Regions from separate parts of the Pelomonas sp. SE-A7 genome, predicted to be linked through region 1. Evidence: predicted binding sites of a transcription regulator. Region 1 holds the regulator's gene; the other holds the start of a gene.

Region 1 (3,501 bases):
CGCGGCCCAGCTGGGTCCGCGCATCTTGCGGGCCGACACGGCCCCGCTGGCCGTGCTCGGTTGGCTGGCCCTCAGCGAAAAGAGCTGAGGCTCAAGAGGCTTCGGCCCGCTTCTCGCGGGCCGAGCCCTTGACCAGGTCGAAGCGGAACAGCCGGCATTCGATGGGGCCGTTCCACATCGGGAAGCGGCGCGATTCCTTGAGCCGCATCTTGTTCGGCAGCTTCATGTCCGGGCTCAGCATCCAGGCGGTCCAGCCGGCCTCGTTGCTGGTGTAGCCATGCTTCCAGTGCGAGGCGAGGCGGGGGAAGAAGTCGTCGTCTGCGTCGCGCTGCTCCGAGCCCGAGGCATCGCGCACGGCCGCGGCCTTGCCGCGCACCTCGATCCGTTCGCCATAGGGCGGGTTCATCATCAGCGTGCCGCCCAGTCCCGCGGGCAGCTTGGGCGCCGGGCGTTCCAGCGCATCGCCGCCGTTGAACTGGATGTACTGGGCCACGCCGGCCCGCTCGGCATTGCGGCGGGCGAAGTCGACCATGCGGAAGGCCACGTCGCTGGCGTAGATGGGCACGGCCGGCGCATGGATGCGTTCCTTTGCGGCCTGCTTCATCTCGGCCCAGCGGGCGCGCAGCGCGGCGAAGGGCTTCTGGCGTTCGAAGGCGAAGCGGCGCTGCAGGCCGGGGGCGATGCCGCAGGCGATCTGGGCCGCCTCGATGGGAATGGTGCCGGAGCCGCAGCAGGGGTCGTGCAGGGCGCCGCCGGTCTCGGCCGTGCCCTGCCAGCCGGCCGCCGCCAGCATGGCGGCGGCCAGCGTCTCTTTCAGCGGGGCATCGCCCTTGTCCAGGCGCCAGCCGCGCTTGAACAGCGGCGCGCCCGAGGTGTCCACGTAGAGCGCGGCGCGCTCTTCACTCAGGTGCAGCACCACGGGCAGGTCGGGCTCGCGGGTGTCCACGCTGGGCCGCTCGCCGGTCGCGTCGCGGATCGTGTCGCAGATCGCGTCCTTGATGCGCAGCGTGGCGAAATTGAGGCTGCGCAGCGGCGAGCGCTGGGCCGTGGTGTCGATCTTGATGGTCTCGCTGGGGCCTATCCAGCGCGTCCAGTCGACCTTGCGGGCCAGGGCATAGAGGTCGTCCTCATGCCGGTAGCCGCCCTCGATCAGCTCGACCAGCACCCGCTGGGCCAGGCGGCTTTCCAGGTTGATGCTCAGCACCACCTCGGCCGGCGCCTTGTGCACGGCCACGCCGCCGCGCAGCGGCTCCAGCAGGCCGCGCGGGAACAGGGCGCGCAGCTCGGCCTCCAGCAGCGGTTCGACACCGCCGGGGCAGGAGACAAAGAGTTCTAGGGATTCGGGGCGGGACATCGGCGGGCCAGAGGAGACAAGGCAAAGAAGCGCCGATTGTCCCCCAGGCCCCGGCTCACAGCGCCTTGCGCAGATTGGCCGGCGCGATCTTCAGCGCCTCGCGGTACTTGGCCACCGTGCGGCGGGCCACCTGGATGCCCTGCTCCTCCAGCATCTCCGACAGCGAGCTGTCCGAGAGCGGCTTGTTCGGATCCTCGGCATCGACGAATTGCTTGATCAGTGCCCGTACCGCCGTGCTGGAGGCATTGCCGCCGGCCTCGGTGTTGAGGCCCGAGCCGAAAAAGTACTTGAGCTCGAAGGTGCCGTGCAGCGTAGCCATGTACTTGGCCGTGGTGACGCGCGAGATGGTGGATTCGTGCAGGCCCAGCTCGTCGGCTATTTCTCTAAGCACCAGCGGCTTCATCGCCAGCGCGCCATGCTGGAAGAAGCCCTTCTGGCGCTCGACGATGGCCTGCGAGACCCGCAGGATGGTGTCGAAGCGCTGCTGGATGTTCTTGATGAACCAGCGCGCCTCCTGCAGCTGGCCGCCGAGCGGGCTGTTACTGATGCCGCCGCGGGTCTGGCGCAGCGCCTGCGCATAGAGCTCGTTGATGCGCAGCTTGGGCGCGACCTCGGGGTTGAGCATGACCTTGAAGCCGCGGCCGCTCTTCACCACGATCACATCGGGCACGACGGCCGCCGCCTCGCCCCGCGCGAACTGCCGGCCCGGCTTGGGTTCCAGGCTCTGGATCAGGGCCTGCGCCTCGCGCAGCAGCTGCTCGTCGGCGCCGGTCAGGGCCATCAGCTTGCGCAGGTCGCGCCTGGCGAGGTGTTCAAGCAGGCTCTTGCAGATCAGGATGGCGACAACCTGCACCTGGCTGCGCGGCCGGGCGCGCAGCTGCAGCAGCAGGCATTCCGACAGGTCGCGGGCACCGACGCCGGTGGGCTCCATGCTCTGCAGCCAGCGCTGGGCCACCTTGAGCCGGTCCAGCAGCTCGTCCAGTTCCTCGGCGTCGGCCGCCTCGCCGGCCAGGGCGGCGGCGATCTCTTCCAGCGGGTCGGCCAGGTAGCCGTCCTCGTCCAGCGATTCGATCAGCACGAACAGCGCGGCGCGGTCTTCCTCGCTCAGCGACATGCCGGCCATCTGCTGCTTGAGGTGATCCTGCAGGCTGATGCCGGGCCCTTCGGACTCGGGCCGCTCGCCGTCGTCGTCGCCCGCGGGAGCGCTGCTGCCGGGGGTTTCGCGGATGCCGTCGAAGTCGTCGCCCTCGGTGCCGTTCTCCCAGTCGTCGCGCTCGGTGGTGCCGAAGTCCTCGGCCTTGATCTCGGCGCTGGTCTCGCCTTCACCGGCGGGCGAGGCATCGGGCTCGTCGGCGGCATTGCCGCGGATCTCGCTCAGCTCGGGCGCGGTGACGGCATTGCCGAACTCCTCGTCGGCCTCCAGCAGCGGGTTCTGCGCCAGCATCTGCTCCACCTCCTGGTGCAGCTCCAGCGTCGACAGCTGCAGCAGCCGGATCGACTGCTGCAACTGGGGCGTCAGCGCCAGGTGCTGACTGAGGCGGACCTGTAAGGTGGGCTTCATCTCAGTGCAGCGCCATCGGCCTTACATCCGGAAGTGTTCGCCGAGATAGACCTTGCGGACGTCGGCATTGGCGACCAGCTCGTCCGGCGTGCCTTCGGCCAGCACCTCGCCCTCGCTGATGATGTAGGCGCGGTCGCAGATGCCCAGGGTCTCGCGGACGTTGTGGTCGGTGATCAGCACGCCTATGCCGCGCGCCTTCAGGAAGCCGATGATGCGCTGGATCTCCAGCACCGCGATCGGGTCCACACCGGCGAAGGGCTCGTCCAGCAGGATGAAGCGCGGCTGCGTGGCCAGGGCGCGGGCGATCTCGACGCGCCGCCGCTCGCCACCGGACAGGGCCGGCGCCGGGCTGTCGCGCAGCTTCTCTATCGACAGCTCGTGCAAGAGGCTGTCCAGCATCTCGTTGGTGCGGGCCTTGGTCCAGGGCTTGCCGTTCTCGTCCTGCTGCAGCTCCAGCACGGCGCGGATGTTCTCCTCCACCGTCAGCTTGCGGAAGATCGAGGCTTCCTGTGGCAGGTAGGACAGGCCCAGGCGCGAGCGGCGGTGGATGGGCAGGCGCTCCAGCGCTTCGCCGTCCAGGCGGATC
Region 2 (3,501 bases), 1.0 Mb from region 1:
CGCCGGCCGGCGATCAGGGCAGCTTGCCGATCTCGCGCCTGAGCGCCTCGATGTCGTTCTCCTGGCGCGTGATGCTGGCCTTGAGTTCGGCCACGCGGTCCAGGTACTTCTGGTAGTTGCGCTCGTCGCCGCGCCGCTCGGGCGTGCCGTTGTTGTACTCGGCCTTGGTGGCCGACAGGCGGGACTCGGCTTCGCGCAGTTCGGTCTGCAGCACGGCGCGGCGCTCGTTGTCGCGGTTGCGCTGTTGCGGTGCCTCGACGCGGCCTTCGGGCGGCCGGGCACCCGGCGGTGTGGTCGGCTGGGCGCCGCTGGCCGCAGGCGTCGGCCGGCGTGCCGGCGTCAGCACGGTGATGGGCGTGCCTTCGATGGTCCGGCAGCCCTTCTCCTGCGCCTCCTTGGCGGTCAGCGCGTCGGTGTAGAGCACCGGCGGACCGGGGCAGCGGTAGACCACGCCCTGAGCGGACGCCGACCCGGCCAGGGTCAGCAGCAGAGCCGGCAGCAGGTGCCGGGCAGCTTGCGGGTAGAAGCTCATGGGCGGGATTGTGGGGCATGAATGTAAAAGGGACGGTCAAGACCGTCCCCTCTTCTGTATCAGCCAGTGATCACAGGCTGTAGTACATGTCGAACTCGACCGGGTGCGTGGCCATGCGGAAGCGGGTCACTTCCTGCATCTTCAGGTCGATGTAGGCATCGATGAAGCTGTCGGTGAACACGCCGCCCTTGGTCAGGAACGAGCGGCCCTTGTCCAGGTAGTCCAGCGCCTGGTCCAGGCTGTGGCAGACGGTCGGGATCTTCGCGTCTTCTTCCGGCGGCAGGTGGTACAGGTCCTTGGTGGCGGCTTCGCCCGGGTGGATCTTGTTCTCGACGCCGTCCAGGCCGGCCATCATTAGGGCGGCGAAGCACAGATACGGGTTGGCCGAGGGATCCGGGAAGCGCGCCTCGATGCGGCGGCCCTTGGGGTTGGCCACGTACGGGATGCGGATCGAGGCCGAGCGGTTCTTGGCCGAGTAGGCCAGCTTGACCGGGGCTTCGAAACCAGGAACCAGGCGCTTGTACGAGTTCGTGCCGGGGTTGGTGATCGCGTTCAGCGCGCGGGCATGCTTGATGATGCCGCCGATGTAGTACAGCGCGAATTCGCTCAGGCCGGCATAGCCGTCACCGGCGAACAGGTTCTTGCCGTCCTTCCAGATCGACTGGTGCACGTGCATGCCGCTGCCGTTGTCGCCGACGATGGGCTTGGGCATGAAGGTCGCGGTCTTGCCATAGGCGTGGGCGACGTTCTGAATGATGTACTTCTGCAGCTGCAGCCAGTCGGCGCGCTGGACCAGCGAGCTGAACTTGGTGCCGATTTCCATCTGGCCGGCGTTGGCGACCTCGTGGTGGTGCACCTCGACCGGGATGCCCATCTGTTCCAGGATCAGGCACATCTCCGAGCGCATGTCCTGGCCGCTGTCGACCGGGGGCACCGGGAAGTAGCCGCCCTTGACGGTGGGACGGTAGCCGCTGTTGCCGTGCTCGTAGTCCTTGCCGGTGTTCCAGGCCGCCTCTTCCGAGTCGATCTTGAAGAACGAGCCGGACATGTCGTTGCCCCAGCGCACCGAGTCAAAGATGAAGAATTCGGGTTCCGGACCGAAGTAGGCGGTGTCGCCCAGGCCCGAGGACTTCAGGTAGGCCTCGGCGCGCTTGGCCAGCGAACGCGGGTCGCGCTCATAGGCCTTGCCGTCGGTCGGGTCGATCACGTCGCAGGTCAGGATCAGCGTCGGCTCTTCGAAGAAGGGGTCGACGTTGGCGGTGTTCGGATCCGGCATCAGCAGCATGTCCGAAGCCTCGATGCCCTTCCAGCCGGCAATCGACGAACCGTCGAAGGCGTGGCCCGACGTGAACTTGTCTTCGTCGAAATGGGAAACGGGCACGGACACGTGCTGTTCCTTGCCACGGGTATCGGTGAAGCGGAAGTCGACGAACTTGACTTCGTTCTCCTTCACCAGCTTCATCACGTCGGCGACGGTCTTGGCCATCAATAGCTCCTAGCGCTGTGGGTTCGGTGGGTATTCGGCGAAGCGCGCCTGCGGGCGCGCTACCTCGGGAAACTAAGCAGATTGCGTGCCAGTAGCGTGACAGGGGCCGCTTCGGGGCGCCTTGCCCGCCTTTCTCTGGTGCACAAAGGACTTGGCGGCGGATTATGCGCCCGACCGACCCGCCAACCGGGATAGGCGCACCGCCATGGTGCCCATTGCCGGGGATCAGCGCACCATTTCGGCGCTTACCGTGGCACCAAACTGGGCCAGACCCTGTTTCAGCGCGGCATAGGCCGCCTCCAGGCTGCCGGCCTCGCCCTTGACGCCCAGCTCGATATGGCGGCCCCATTGCGGATGGTCGACGCTGGGCAGGCTGAACACCTTGATGCCGGGGAAGCCTGCCTCGATGCTTTCCATCAGCGGCGTCAGCGCTGCCTCCATAGCGCCCTGGACGATCAGCGACAGCTCCCGCGTCGCAACCGCCTGGTGCAGGGCTGCGTAGCGGCCGTCCAGCAGCGCCTCGATCATCGGATGGGCCATCACCGGAAAGCCCGGCACGAAATGCACCTCGCCGACCGAGAAGCCCGGAATGCGGTTGAAGGGGTTCTCGATGATTTCGCAGCCCTGCGGGAACTCGCCCATCCTGAAGCGGCGCAGGGTGTCGGGATGCTCCGGGTCGGGCGTCTCGCCCTTCTCCGCCGCCATCTCCACGCTGCGCTGCCAGATGCGCTGGCGCGCCTCGGGATGCAGCACCAGCTCGCGGCCGAGGGCCAGGGCCGCGGCCTGGCGCGTGTGGTCGTCGGGCGTGGCACCAATGCCGCCGCAGCTGAAGACGATGTCGCCACCGGCAAAGGCCTCGCGCAGGGCGGCCGCGATCTGCTCGCGCTCGTCGCCCAGGTAGCGAGCCCAGGAGAGCTGCAGGCCACGCGCCGACAGCAGCTCGATGACCTTGGCCAGGTGCTTGTCCTGGCGCTTGCCGGACAGGATCTCGTCGCCGATGACGATCAGGCCGATCCGTTTCATGCCAGCGGCACCAGCGGCTGCAATTCAACGGGTGATGGCGGCGGCATGGCCGCTGCCCGCGAGGCCTGCAGGGCGGCCAAGGCATAGTGGGCAAACCAGGCGGTCGAGAAGGCGAACACCAGCATGTAGAGCCAGACCGTGGCGACGATCAGCAGCGGCGCCAGCACCACGGCCATCATGCCGGCGGCCCAGATCAGGGCCGGCGCAGCGCCCAGGTAGCCGGTGATCACTCCTATCGCCAGCAGCGGCATCTTGTGCTCGCGCAGCAGCGTGCGGCGCTCGTCTACCGAGGCATGCTCGGCCAGCACGTCGAAGCTGAACACCTTGTAGCTGAGCCAGCCCCAGATCAGCGGCGGCAGGATCAGGGCCAGCGGCGGTATCAGCCAGAACGGCAGGCTGAACAGCAGGGCCCCGAGGGCCAGCAGCGTCGCGCCGGCGGTGATGGCCAGCCCCTGCCAGA

What was found. The regulator sigma-54, encoded in region 1, starts transcription at its own class of promoters, with help from an activator protein. The targets are predictions, from matches to a motif close to TGGCANGNAANCTGCTTT.
Region 2: glnA (type I glutamate--ammonia ligase) is a predicted target of sigma-54. The motif match lies at 2,092-2,109, and genes of this name have one in related genera.

The regions. Positions count from the first base shown of each region.
Region 1 is NZ_JAUASW010000001.1:2,891,837-2,895,337, reverse strand. It holds gene QT382_RS13060 (16S rRNA (uracil(1498)-N(3))-methyltransferase) at 1-88, shown strand, start outside; gene QT382_RS13055 (THUMP domain-containing class I SAM-dependent RNA methyltransferase) at 92-1,354, opposite strand; gene QT382_RS13050 (RNA polymerase factor sigma-54) at 1,410-2,915, opposite strand; gene lptB (LPS export ABC transporter ATP-binding protein) at 2,937-3,501, opposite strand, start outside.
Region 2 is NZ_JAUASW010000001.1:1,857,656-1,861,156, forward strand. It holds gene QT382_RS08350 (hypothetical protein) at 14-532, opposite strand; gene glnA (type I glutamate--ammonia ligase) at 603-2,018, opposite strand; gene QT382_RS08360 (competence/damage-inducible protein A) at 2,244-3,041, opposite strand; gene QT382_RS08365 (EI24 domain-containing protein) at 3,038-3,501, opposite strand, start outside.